One region of the Streptomyces sp. NBC_00464 genome, then DNA from elsewhere that is predicted to be linked to it. Evidence: riboswitches for the same ligand, from Rfam matches in the RefSeq annotation. Region 1 holds a riboswitch; each other region holds the start of a gene.
The links. Region 1 has a riboswitch for S-adenosylmethionine ahead of OG912_RS26220 (aminotransferase class V-fold PLP-dependent enzyme). Riboswitches for the same ligand answer to the same signal wherever they lie in the genome.
Positions count from the first base shown of each region.

Region 2: another riboswitch for S-adenosylmethionine. It lies ahead of OG912_RS01500 (hypothetical protein); the one in region 1 lies ahead of OG912_RS26220 (aminotransferase class V-fold PLP-dependent enzyme).
Region 3: another riboswitch for S-adenosylmethionine. It lies ahead of thrC (threonine synthase); the one in region 1 lies ahead of OG912_RS26220 (aminotransferase class V-fold PLP-dependent enzyme).

Region 1 covers NZ_CP107899.1:5,828,175-5,832,437, forward strand. Annotated here, with positions in the region: gene qcrB (cytochrome bc1 complex cytochrome b subunit) at 1-607, shown strand, start outside; gene trpD (anthranilate phosphoribosyltransferase) at 730-1,794, shown strand; SAM riboswitch class IV at 1,885-2,002, shown strand; gene OG912_RS26220 (aminotransferase class V-fold PLP-dependent enzyme) at 2,176-3,555, shown strand; gene OG912_RS26225 (Lrp/AsnC family transcriptional regulator) at 3,621-3,902, opposite strand; gene OG912_RS26230 (rhomboid family intramembrane serine protease) at 4,117-4,263, opposite strand, start outside.
Region 2 covers NZ_CP107899.1:343,068-347,330, forward strand. Annotated here, with positions in the region: gene OG912_RS01490 (cytochrome P450 family protein) at 1-254, opposite strand, end outside; gene OG912_RS01495 (cytochrome P450) at 251-1,552, opposite strand; gene OG912_RS01500 (hypothetical protein) at 1,708-2,157, opposite strand; SAM riboswitch class IV at 2,205-2,314, opposite strand; gene OG912_RS01505 (phosphocholine-specific phospholipase C) at 2,427-4,263, opposite strand, start outside.
Region 3 covers NZ_CP107899.1:3,246,160-3,250,422, reverse strand. Annotated here, with positions in the region: gene OG912_RS14390 (alpha,alpha-trehalose-phosphate synthase (UDP-forming)) at 1-572, opposite strand, end outside; gene OG912_RS14385 (glucosyl-3-phosphoglycerate synthase) at 626-1,573, opposite strand; SAM riboswitch class I at 1,727-1,853, shown strand; gene thrC (threonine synthase) at 1,871-3,166, shown strand; gene OG912_RS14375 (MoaD/ThiS family protein) at 3,208-3,486, shown strand; gene OG912_RS14370 (cold-shock protein) at 3,933-4,139, shown strand.

The DNA.
Region 1 (4,263 bases):
GCTCTTCGGTGTGATCCTGGGTGCCATCGCGGTCTACCCGTTCATCGAGTCCTGGGTCACCGGCGACAAGCGCGAGCACCACATCCTGGACCGCCCGCGCAACGCCCCGACCCGGACGGCCTTCGGTGTCGCCTGGATCACGGTGTACTTCATCGGGCTCGTGGGTGGTGGAAACGACCTCTGGGCCACGCACTTCCACCTGTCGCTGAACGCGATCTCGTGGTTCGTACGGATCTTCTTCTTCGTCGGACCGGTTCTCGCGTTCATCGCGACGAAGCGGATCTGCCTCGGCCTTCAGCGCCGGGACAAGGAGAAGGTGCTGCACGGGCGCGAGTCCGGTCTCATCAAGCGCCTGCCGCACGGTGAGTTCGTCGAGGTGCACGAGCCGCTCGCACCCGCCCAGTTGCACACGCTCACCGCGCACGAGCAGTACAAGCCGGTCGAGATCGGCCCGACGGTCGACGAGAACGGTGTCGAGCGTAAGGTGTCCTTGGTGACGAAGCTGCGGGCCAAGCTCAGCAAGGGCTTCTATGGCGAGAACAACCAGATCGCCAAGCCCACCGCCGAGGAGTACAAGGAGATCACCAGCGGCCACGGCCACCACTGATCACCTGAACTGATCGCCACAGCAGGAGCCCCGTCCATCGCGTGGACGGGGCTCTTCGCTGTCCCCGGGGCTCGATAGGGTGGTCTCATCCCTTTTATCGGCTGTGGACCCAGGAGTGGACCATGAACGTTGTGACCCCGGTCGGCGGCGACAGCGTGGCGGCCCGTTCCTGGCCCGGCGTGCTGACCCCCCTGCTGCGCGGCCAGGATCTGACCGCCGACGACACCGCCTGGGCGATGGACCGCATCATGAGCGGCGAGGCGACCGATGTGCAGATCGCCGGTTTCGCGGTGGCGCTGCGCGCCAAGGGCGAGACCGTCACGGAGGTCTCCGGCCTGGTCCGTGCGATGTACGAGCACGCGACGACCATCCATGTGCCCGGCCGTACGGTCGACATCGTGGGCACCGGCGGCGACATGGCCAAGACGGTCAACATCTCCACCATGTCGGCGATCGTCGTCGCCGGGACCGGCGCCAAGGTCGTCAAGCACGGCAACCGCGCCTCGTCGTCGGCCAGCGGTTCCTCCGACGTCCTGGGCAAGCTCGGCGTCAATCTGGAACTGCCCCCGCAGCGTGTGGTGGAGGTGGCCGAGGAAGCGGGCATCACGTTCTGCTTCGCCGTGAAGTTCCACCCCGCCCTGCGGTACGCGGCGAAGGCCCGCGCGGAGCTCGGCGCGCCGACCACCTTCAACATCCTCGGGCCGCTCACCAACCCGGCCAAGGTGCGCTCGCAGGCGATCGGCGTCGCCGACCTGCGGATGGCGCCCATCGTCGCGGGCGTCCTCGCCGAGCGCGGCAACTCCGCACTCGTCTTCCGCGGCGACGACGGCCTCGACGAGCTGACCACCACCGCGACCTCCCGCGTCTGGGTCGCCAGGAACGGCGTGGTGCGCGAGGAGGCATTCGACCCTCGCGACGTCGGCATCGACCTGGTGCCGGTGGAGGCGCTGCGGGGCGCCGACGCCTCGTACAACGCCGATGTGGCCCGCCGGCTGCTCGCCGGGGAGACGGGCCCGGTACGGGACGCCGTCCTGCTCAACTCGGCGGCGGCGCTCGTCGCGCTGGACCCGGGGGAGGGCACGCTCACCGAGCAGCTCACCGCGGGGATGGCGAAGGCCGCCGAGTCCATCGACTCGGGCGCGGCAGCCGGGGCGCTGGAGAGATGGGTCGTGGCCAGCAACGCCTGAGAGTGCGGCGTACGGAATGTGAGGCAGGGCGCAGTCCAGATCATGGACTGCGCCTTGCGCGTTCTCGTAGGTATGGCAAGATGCTGCGCAGGTCATGAGTGACAGCGACTACGGCCCCGGCCCGCTGTCCGGCAACCCTCCGTCCGTGGCGGGGTGCCCCGGGTGAAGACCAGGCCGCAGGCAGCGAGGTCTGCGGCAAGCGCGGACCCCTCGACATCGTGAGATGTCCACCCGTGGGGTCCTGGTCCTCAGGGAGCCTCTTGTGAGCACGCGAATGCGATAGGGCTTTTCGGCCCTACTCCGCACACCCTCTTTCTTCCTTCCGTGCTGCCGCGTATCCGCAGGCACACGGAATTCGCCTGCCTGTTACGGGAGTTCGTCATGTCTGTCTTCACCGCTGCCACCGACCGGTCCATTTGTGCGCCGCTGCCCGTTCTGGGCAAGGATGTGACGGTTCCGCTGGTCACCGGCGGTGAGGTCACCTACGCCGCGCTGGACTACGCCGCCAGCGCTCCGGCCCTGCAGCGGGTGTGGGACGACGTGGCCGCGTACGCGCCGTACTACGGCAGCGTCCACCGTGGCGCCGGCTACCTCTCGCAGCTCTCCACGGACCTCTTCGAGTCCAGCCGCGTCACGGTCGCGGAGTTCCTCGGCTGCCGCGCCGACGACCAGGTGATCTTCACCCGGTCCACCACCGACTCGCTCAACCTGCTCGCCGCCGCACTGCCCGCCGACTGCCAGGTGTTCGTCTTCGAGACCGAGCACCACGCCTCGCTGCTGCCCTGGCGCGATGCCCGGGTGACGTACCTGAACGCCCCGCGCACTCCGGACGAGGCCGTCGAGACGCTGGAGCGGGCCCTCGCGGGCCGTGACCCCTACGGCCCCGCGCTGGTCTGCGTCACCGGCGCCTCCAACGTCACCGGCGAGCTGTGGCCGGTCAAGGAGCTCGCCGCCGCCGCGCATGCCCACGGCGCCAGGATCGTGCTGGACGCCGCCCAGCTCGCCCCGCACCACCCCGTCGACATCGCGGAGCTGGACGTCGACTGGGTCGCCTTCTCCGGCCACAAGCTGTACGCGCCGTTCGGCTCGGGCGTCCTCGCCGGCCGTTCCGACTGGCTGCGCGACGCCGAGCCCTACCTGGCGGGCGGCGGCGCCTCCCGTACGGTCGCCCGGCGCACCGACGGCGGAGTGGATGTCGCATGGCACACCACCGCCGCCCGCCACGAGGCCGGCTCGCCCAATGTCATCGGCGTCTACTCCATCGCCTCGGCCTGCAAGGCGCTCACCGAGGCCGGGTTCGACAGCCTGGTCGCCCGGGAGCAGCAGCTCGTCAGCGCGGTCCGGGCCGGACTCGCCGAGGTCCCCGAGGTCAAGGTGCTCTCGCTGTTCGGTGACGACGCCCCGCGGGTCGGCGTCATCTCCTTCGTGGTGGAGGGCTGGAACAGCTCGCACTTCGCCGCGGCGCTCTCCGCCGAGTACGGCATCGGGGTGCGTGACGGACTGTTCTGCGCCCACCCCCTCGTGCGCACCCTGCTCGGCAGCGACCCGCAGGACATCGGGGAGTGCGGCGCGCCTGAGGCGGAGCCGGGCCAGAAGTCCCTCAACGCCATCCGGGTCAGCTTCGGCGCGGGTACGCCGGACGAGCACATCGAGCGCTTCCTGAAGGCGGTCAAGGAGCTCGTGAGCGAAGGCGCCCAGTGGAAGTACCGCACCGAGGACGGCCGTTGTGTCCCGGACCGGGGTACGGCCACTCAGGTCTGAGGCCCCTCAGCAGTGAGGCCGGGTACGGACAGCTGTCCGTACCCGGCCTCACTGCTGAGGTGTGGTTACGCGTCCAGCCCGATGGCGAAGGCCGCCTCCAGGTCGTGCTGGGAGTACGTACGGAACGCGACGTGCGTGTCGGTTCCCTCGACGCCGGGGATCTTGCTGATCCGGCCGGGGATGACATCGGCGAGGTCGTCGTGCTTGGACACCCGGACCATGGCGATCAGATCGTAGGTACCGGTGACCGAGAAGACCTCGCTGACGCTGTCGAGCGCGGCGATGGCCTCGGCGATCTCGGGAATCCGGTCCACGCTGGTTTTGATGAGCACGATCGCGGTGATCACGGCTGGCTTTCTCCCTCGGTGGCCCCTGCTGGAGACTTCACTCTAGGGCCTTGCGGTCGGATCATGCCGGGCTCGGGGGGTCCGGCACGCGCTCCCCCGAGGTCTCGGCTTCGTTCGACCAGGGGGGACCCCCTCCGGCGTTGTCGTCGGTCGCCCATGCTCCGCAGTGACTCCCTCCTCCGCCTTGCAGCTGCACGCACCGGACCCCGCTCCCTTATCCGGCCTGATCCGGCCGCAAGGCCCTGGCCTCACGGTGATACCGCCCCCAGGCATAGAGGAACCCGGTGGCGAAGCCGACCACATGGGCGAGATAGGCCACCCCGGGCCCGCTGCCCGCGCCCTCGGCCGCCAGCCACTGCAG
Region 2 (4,263 bases), 5.5 Mb from region 1:
TGCGTCACCTCGCCGCTCTGCCACAGGCTCCAGGCGTCGATGTCCTTCACCAGGCGTGGATCGAGGAGGAGTTGGCGTGCGTCTGCGTGCCGGGTGAGCGCCCAGGCCGGTACGCCGAGCAGCTCGATCCGGGCCAGCGGTCCGGCGTCGCGCAGCCGCGCCGTCTCACCGTCCAGGTCCTGGACCATCGGGTCGATGACGACGGTGCCGCTGTCCTGGGCTGCTGCCTGGGCGGCGGCGTGGGGGCAGTTCACGAGAAGTCTCCTGTCGTACGAACGGGGGTGAACCGAACAGGGAGCGAGGTCGAGCCTCGCAGGAACGCGGAGGGCCGTCGTACGAGATCGGCGACGGGGACGCCGAGCCGGAGATCGGGCAGCCGGTCGAGCAGGACCTCGATGCCGGTACGGGCGATGACTTCGGCGATCTCCTGGGCGGGGAACGGGCACCGGTACTCGCCGTGACTGAAGGCGAGATGGGCGCCGTTGCCGCCCTGCCCGGATGGTCCGGCGCCTGACATGCTCTGGCGGACCAGCGGATCGGTGTTGGCGGCGCCGAGCCCCAGCAGCAGCATGTCCCCGGCCTTGATCCGCTGCCCGCCGAGCTGGGTGTCCCGTACGGCCCAGCGTCCGGCGAGGATCTGGGTGGGTGTGTCCTCCCAGAGCACCTCGTTCATGGCCTCGCCGATGCTGCGCCGGCCGCCGGCCATGGAGTCGGCGAACATGTCCTCGGTGAGCATCAGCCGCACGGAGTTGCTGATCCAGTCGGCGGTGGTGAGGTGCCCGGCGGCCGTGATGGCCATGAGGTCGAGCATGTACTCCTCGTCGGTGAACGCCTCGGGGAACGCGAGCATGCGGGAGGTCACGTCGTCCCCGGGTGCGGCCCGCTTCGCGGCCACCAGCCGGGCCATGTGTTCCCCGAACCGCAGATGGGCGCTCTGCGCGTCCGGCCCGCCGTCGGCGAGGTCCTTCAACACCCGGGCGATGTCGGCGCCTTCGGCGTCGGGGAAGCCGACCAGGCGGGCGAGGACGAGGACGGGAAGGGGCTCGCAGAAGTCGGCGACAAGGTCGGCGGTGCCGCGGCTGCACACGTCGTCGATGAGCCGGTCGGCCAACTGCTCGCAGTGGCTGCGGATCTGGTGCGGATCGGCTCCTTCGAGGGCCGGCCCGACCATCCGGACGTGGCGCCGGTGCTCCTCCCCCGCGCTGAAGTAGATCGACGGCATGGGGCGCCCCACCATGGGCAGCAGCGGCCAGTCGTCGGGAATGTGCGGCCACTGGTTCCACAGGCCGACATCGCGCGGGAACAGTTCGCCGTCGCTGGTGACTTGATGGAGCTCGCGGTACCCGACGACCAGCCAGGCGGGGAACCCGCCCGGAAGTTCCACGGGGACGACGGGCCCGTGATCACGCCGCATGGTGCGGTAGACGGCCTGGGGTTCGGCCTGGAACCCGGGCCCGTCAAGTGGCACGGCCCCGGCGTGAGCAGGACAGCCCGGAGGCGGAGGAGAAGGAGGGGACGTCGGCGCGGGCTCGGCGGAAGAAGGGCGCGTCATGAGTCCTGACTCCTGTGGCGACAACTGCAAGCGTCACGATCATGCGATCAACGCATGGCCACTATAAGGATTTTATGTGACGCCGGAACTGTCAACGGCGGTCAATCCCACACCCTGAACGGAACAACGGGACGACATCTCACCACAATTGACGATCATCGCGATGTACCGCCCCGCGCAGGGCCGCTCTCGCACGCATCCCCGCCCCGGACGGAACCTCCCTCGCACAGATCTCCGCCCTGGAGAGCGACGTTGACCAGCCCGGCATCCCTCTCGCCGCCATCTCCGCCTTCGCCCTCCACCAGCTTCAGCGCATGCCAGCGCGCCAGCCAGTACACCCGTCCGCGGTGATCGGCGAGGGACTCCCGCAGCGCGCCAGGGGCATGCGTCCAGACCGCTGGAAGGTCACCCGCGTAATCGAAGGCGGGACGCAGTTCGACCCAGCCGTCGTCGCCGACGTCACCGGAGGTGAGCAGGACCTCGACGGCCTGCCCCGGCTCCTGCCGGCACTTCTTGGCGTGGATCCAGTGCACGCGGTGGCCCGCGGCAAAGCGGGAGCAGTCGTCGCTCCGCACGGAGTCGTTCTGAGCGAGATGACGCAGCATGGTGAGGTTCGCCTTCCGGGATGAGGACCCCGAGTGCCCTGCACCGCGGTCCGCTGTTCCCCGTACCCTGCGCACGGGGCAGGTCGTCACCCGGAGCACCCGCAGCGGAGCGGGGTGCCGTCCAGCAAGCCGGGGCTGTGCGCTGGAACTCATGACCCACCCACGACTCTAACCCACGCAAACGGCACGGCCCGACGGGTGGTCAGGAGTGCGCGGCGCCCGGCAACGGGCACCACGCAACCCCGGACCACCCGCCGGGACGAGGTCGCTCACCCGGTGACGAGACCCGGGTCGCTCGAACCGGCCCGGCCGGTCTCGACGTGTCCGGCGAAGCGCCGCAGGAAGGTGGCGTCCACGTCGGAGACGACGGTGATGTCGTACCAGTTCTTGCTCCCCCGCAGGTCAAGCTCGTGCTTCACGGTCGCGCCCGCACGGACCGCGAAGGTCTGCACCCCTCCCCCGTACCCGACGGCACTGCGTACGGTCAGACGCACGGTCGCCGAACCACCGTTGACGAAGGTCAGCTGAAGCCCACCGGTGGCGGCATCATGACGGGCGGTCACCTCCGGGCCCACTGCCTTGCCGTCTGCCCGGAAGGTGCGCAGGAATCCGTTGGGACCGTGGACGGTGAGGTCGGTCACGCCCTTGGAGTAGGCGGTGTTCCAGCTGTCCGACAGCGACTTGCCGGCCTCGGTGGTGTACGTCCAGGGCCCATCGGTGCGGTTCGCCGAGGTCACCAGGAACTGTGCCCCGGCGGCGGCGCCGCCGCTGAAGGTGAGGCGGTACTTGCCGGTGGCCGTATCGGCGGCACCGTCGACGACGGGCGCGTAGCGCAGCGGCCGGGTGGGCCGGGCCCCCTTCTCCTGCTTGGGCACGCTGCCGGTGGCGGGCGGCGCGGGGACGTAGTCGGGGTGCCGGAGGCGGTCCGGAGGCTCGTACGCATCGGTCGACGGAAGCGGGACGTCCGAGGTGTCCGTACGGCGGAAGTCGAAGGCTGAGGTGAGATCACCGCAGATGGCGCGCCGCCAGGGCGAGATGTTGGGCTCGTGCACACCGAAGCGCTGCTCCATGAAGCGGATCACGGAGGTGTGGTCGAAGACCTCGGAACACGCGAACCCGCCCGTGCTCCACGGGGAGACGACCAGCATGGGCACGCGCTGACCGAGCCCGTACGGTCCGGCGGCGTACCGGATGTCACCGGGGAAGTAGTCGGCGGAGGTGTCCACGGTGGACAGTCCCTGCGCGGCCCCCGACGGCACGAAGGGCGGCACGACATGGTCGAAGAAGCCGTCGTTCTCGTCATAGGTGATGAAGAGGGCGGTCCGGCCCCAGACCTCGGGATCGGCGGTCAGGGCGTCCAGCACCTGCGAGATGTACCAGGCACCGTAATTGGCGGGCCAGTTGGGATGCTCGCTGTAGGCCTCCGGAGAGACGATCCACGAAACCTTCGGCAGGGTCCCGGCCCGGACATCGGCCTTCAGATTGTCGAGGAGGCCCCCGCCGTTCTTGATGTCGGTCCCGGTGCGGGCCTTGTCGTGGAGCGGATCACCGGGCGCGGCATCGCGGTAACTGTTGAAGTAGAGCAGCGAGTTGTCACCGTACGTACCCCGATAGGCGTCGTCGATCCATCCCCAGGACCCGGCGGCGTCGAGACCGTCACCGATGTCCTGGTAGACCTTCCACGACACCCCGGCCTGCTCCAGCCGCTCGGGGTAGGTGGTCCAGCCGTACCCCGCCTCGTCGTTGCCGAGCACGGGACCGCCGCCGGTGCGGTCGTTCCCGGTGTATCCGCTCCACAGGTAGTAGCGGTTCGGGTCGGTCGATCCGATGAACGAGCAGTGGTACGCGTCGCAGACGGTGAACGCGTCGGCGAGGGCGTAGTGAAACGGTATGTCCTCGCGTGTGAGGTGAGCCATCGTCGTGGCGGTCTTGGCGGGCACCCACTTGTCGTACGCACCCTTGTTGAACGCCCAGTGCCCGCCGGCCCAGTCGTGGTTCAGGTCCCGGAGGAACTGCATCCCGAGCTCGTCGGCGGGCGGCCGGAACGGCAGCACCTCCCTGCCGAGGAGGTCCTTCTGGTGCCAGACCGGCTTTCCGCTGGGCAGG
Region 3 (4,263 bases), 2.6 Mb from region 1:
TCGGCGATGTCGTCGGGCAGCAGCCGGAAGTAGTCGACGGGCGCCCACGGGGTGTGCGAGAAGTGGCCGATCCGCAGGTCGGGGCGGAGCTCGCGGAGCATGCCGGGCACCAGGGCCAGGTGGTAGTCCTGCACGAGGACCGCCGCGCCCTCGCCCGCCTCCTCGGCGAGCGCCGCGGCGAAGGCCCGGTTGTACGTCTCGAAGGAGGCCCACTGCCGGCGGAACTCCGCGTCGAAGACGGGCTCGACGGGGGTCTGGTAGAGCAGGTGGTGGACGAACCAGAGCACCGAGTTGGCGATGCCGTTGTACGCGTCGGCGTGCACGTCCGCGTCGATGTCGAGCATCCGGACGCCCGGTTCGCCGACCCCGCGCCGCACCGCCTCGCGGTCACCGTCCCCGAGGGCGGCGCAGACCCATGTCTTGTCGTCCACGGCGCTCAGGCCGGAGACGAGCCCGCCACCGCCGCGTTTGGCGTCGAGCGAGCCGTCCTCGCGCAGCGTGTACGAGACCGGGCCGCGGTTGGACGCGACGAGGACCTGGGCAGCGGGCTGGAGGGCGTGCTCGGAGACCATGGGCGGAATCTAGCCCGATCGTGAAGCGTCCAAACGTGCGAAGTCGGCCGGTGTCACGCCGCGCGGCGTGAAAGGTACTCCTCGATCTCCCGCATCGGCGGCCGCTCCTCCGTGTCCACCGCATACGTGCGCGGGACGAAACCGTGCTCGCCGCGCTCGAACTGCGTCAGCGACGGGCGGACCAGATGCCCCCTGGAGAGCCGCAGCTGGGCGGTGCGGTAGATGGCGGCCGCCATCCGTCCGAGCGCCTGGCCGTCCTGGTGGCGGTGGATCCTGACCCCGACGTCCACCTGGGCGAGCGCGTCCAGGCCGACGGTGTGCAGGGCGTCGACGAGCAGGCCCAGCTCCACTCCGTAACCGACCGGGAAGGGCAGCCGCTCCAGGAGCGAGCGGCGCACGGCGTACTCGCCGCCCAGCGGCTGGACGAAGCCGGCCAGCTGCGGCCAGTGCAGATTGAGCAGCGGCCGGGCCACCAGCTCGGTCACACGACCGCCCTGACCTGCCGTGTTGCCGAGCGGGCGGTCGTACATCGCCTTGACGAACTGCACGTCCGGGTCGGTCAGCAGCGGGCCGACGATGCCGGAGACGAAGTCCGCCGAGAAGTCCTTCAGGTCCGCGTCGATGAAGCACACGATGTCGCCGCCGGTCACCAGGAGCGACCGCCAGAGCACCTCGCCCTTGCCGGGGGCGGCGGGGACGCGGGGGAGGATCGCGTCGCGGTGGACGACCCGGGCGCCCGCCCGGCGGGCGACCTCGGTGGTGGCGTCCGTCGAGCCGGAGTCGATCACCACGAGCTCGTCGACCAGCCGGACCTTCTCCATGAGCTCGCGCCGGATCGTCGTGACGATGTCCCCGACCGTCTCGGCCTCGTTCAGCGCAGGCAGCACCACACTCACGCCCGGCCCGTGCGCGCCGTTCCTGGCGTCCAGCAGACGGTCCAGCGGACGGTCGGCGGCTGACCAGGAACGCCTGGTCAGCCAGCGTTCGACCTCTTCCAGCACGGTCGATACTCCCTGTATGTGATCCATCTCGCGGTACGGACGACTATCTCAACAGTCCGGTGCTTCGGTTACAGTCTTGAACAACGCAGATGGCCGTCGCATGCCGGGGTCCGTCCGCCGATAAACGCCTGGATCCATGGTCCAGTGCCACAGCGCTCATCCAGAGGGACAGAGGGAACGGCCCGTTGAAGTCCCGGCAACCCTCCCGCCGACCGCGAGGTCAGGTGGGGAAGGTGCCAATTCCGTCTCGTGACGAAATGCGTCGCGAGGAAGATGAGGAGAAAGGGCCTCGCCATCATGGCTGTTGAGACTGTTGCAGCAAACACCGAATCTTCCGTGGACCTCGGTCCCGCCGCGGCGCTTTCCTGCCGCGAATGCGGAGAGCGATTCGCACTCGGTCCGATTTTCGCCTGCGCGTCCTGTTTCGGGCCGCTCGAAGTGGCGTACGACCTGCCGAGCGGCTCCCCGGACGAGCTGAAGAAGCGCATCGAGGCCGGACCCAACAACATCTGGCGCTACGCGCCGCTGCTGCCGGTCCCGTCCGATGTCGCGGACAAGCCCAACATCAACCCCGGCTTCACCAAGCTGGTCAAGGCCGACAACCTCGCCCGCGAGCTGGGCGTCACCGGCGGTCTGTACGTCAAGGACGACTCCGGCAACCCGACGCACTCCTTCAAGGACCGCGTCGTCGCGATCGCCGTCGAGGCCGCCCGCGCCTTCGGATTCACCACCCTGTCCTGCTCCTCCACCGGCAACCTCGCCGGCGCCGTCGGTGCCGCCGCCGCCCGTGCCGGTCTGCGCAGCTGCGTGTTCATCCCGCACGACCTGGAGCAGGGCAAGGTCGTCATGGCCGCTGTGTACGGCGGTGAGCTGGTCGGCATCGAGGGCAACTACGACGACGTCAACCGCTTCTGCTCCGAGCTCATCGGCGACCCGCTCGGCGAGGGCTGGGGCTTCGTCAACGTCAACCTGCGCCCGTACTACGGCGAAGGGTCCAAGACCCTCGCGTACGAGATCTGCGAGCAGCTCGGCTGGCGGCTGCCCGACCAGATCGTCATCCCGATCGCGTCCGGCTCCCAGCTCACGAAGATCGACAAGGGTCTCCAGGAGCTGATCAAGCTCGGCCTGGTCGAGGACAAGCCGTACAAGATCTTCGGCGCCCAGGCCGAGGGCTGCTCCCCGGTCTCCTCCGCCTTCAAGGCCGGTCACGACGTGGTGCGGCCGCAGAAGCCGAACACGATCGCCAAGTCCCTGGCGATCGGCAACCCGGCCGACGGCCCGTACGTCCTGGACATCGCCCGCCGCACCGGTGGCGCCGTCGACGACGTCAACGACGAGCAGGTCGTCGACGCGATCAAGCTGCTGGCCCGCACCGAGGGCATCTTCGCCGAGACCGCGGGCGGGGTGACGGTCGGCGTGACGAAGAAGCTGATCGAGGCCGGCCTGCTGGACCCGTCGCTCACCACCGTCGTCCTGAACACCGGTGACGGCCTCAAGACGCTGGACGCGGTGGCCGCCACCTCGCAGGCGAGCGCCACGATCCGGCCGAGCCTGGAAGCCTTCCGCGCCGCCGGACTCGCCACCACCAGCTGAGCAGCTCCCGACCACCCGAGACTCCAGGAAGGGCACCCACCATGAGCGTCAAGGTCCGTATCCCCACCATCCTCCGCACCTACACGGGCGGCCAGGCCGAGGTCCCGGCCGAGGGCGCGACCCTCTCCCAGGTCATCGAGTCCCTGGAGAAGGACCACCCGGGCATCGCCGCCCGCGTCCTGGACGACCAGGGCAAGCTGCGCCGCTTCGTGAACGTGTACGTCAACGACGACGACGTGCGCTTCGAGGGCGGCCTGGACGCGGTCACCCCGGACGGCGCCGGTGTCTCGATCATCCCGGCGGTCGCCGGCGGCTGCTGAGCCCGCGGGCCGAGCCCCCGGTCGGGGCCGGCCCGACTCCACCGTGTCACCGGAATTGCCCCCTCTGCGACAGAAGCGGAGGGGGCAATTCTGCATGGTTGAGCGCGATAGGGTGAGGGAAGTCCCCTCCGCTGCCCGTGCCACCCGCATATGAGAATGCGCCTGGCCACGACAAGAAGCAGCCAAAGTACGTGAGCCCCTTGCGCCATAAGTCGCCTTTGCCTGGCCGGACTTGCCCTGGATTCTCACGAAATCCCCATATTGAGGCGATCGGTGCTGCCCAGAATTCTCGTCCGATTGACCTGTTGCAGAGGGCAGTTGGGCAGATACATTCGGCCGCGGTCGACGCGTTCCGGCGCACACACCCTCTCCTGTCGGAGGGTGAGTTCTGACCCGGGTCCGCGAAGTGTGGTCCCGTGCAAGGGCCAGTAATAGGGGAGTTAGGCATGGCTCAGGGCACCGTCAAGTGGTTCAACGCGGAGAAGGGGTACGGCTTCATCGCGGTCGACGGTGGTGCGGATGTTTTCGTCCACTACAGCGCGATCCAGATGGACGGGTACCGCACCCTCGAAGAGGGTCAGCGAGTTGAATTCGAGATCTCGCAGGGCCAGAAGGGGCCGCAGGCGGACATGGTCAAGCTCGCCGTCGGCTGAGCCCGGCCGGGTTCGACGCAGTCGGTCGACGACACTACTCACGCACGGAGGGCCCGTACCCCACAGGTACGGGCCCTTCGCGCGTCCCGGGCCGCTTCCGCCGTGCCCTCTGTGGCTGTCCACG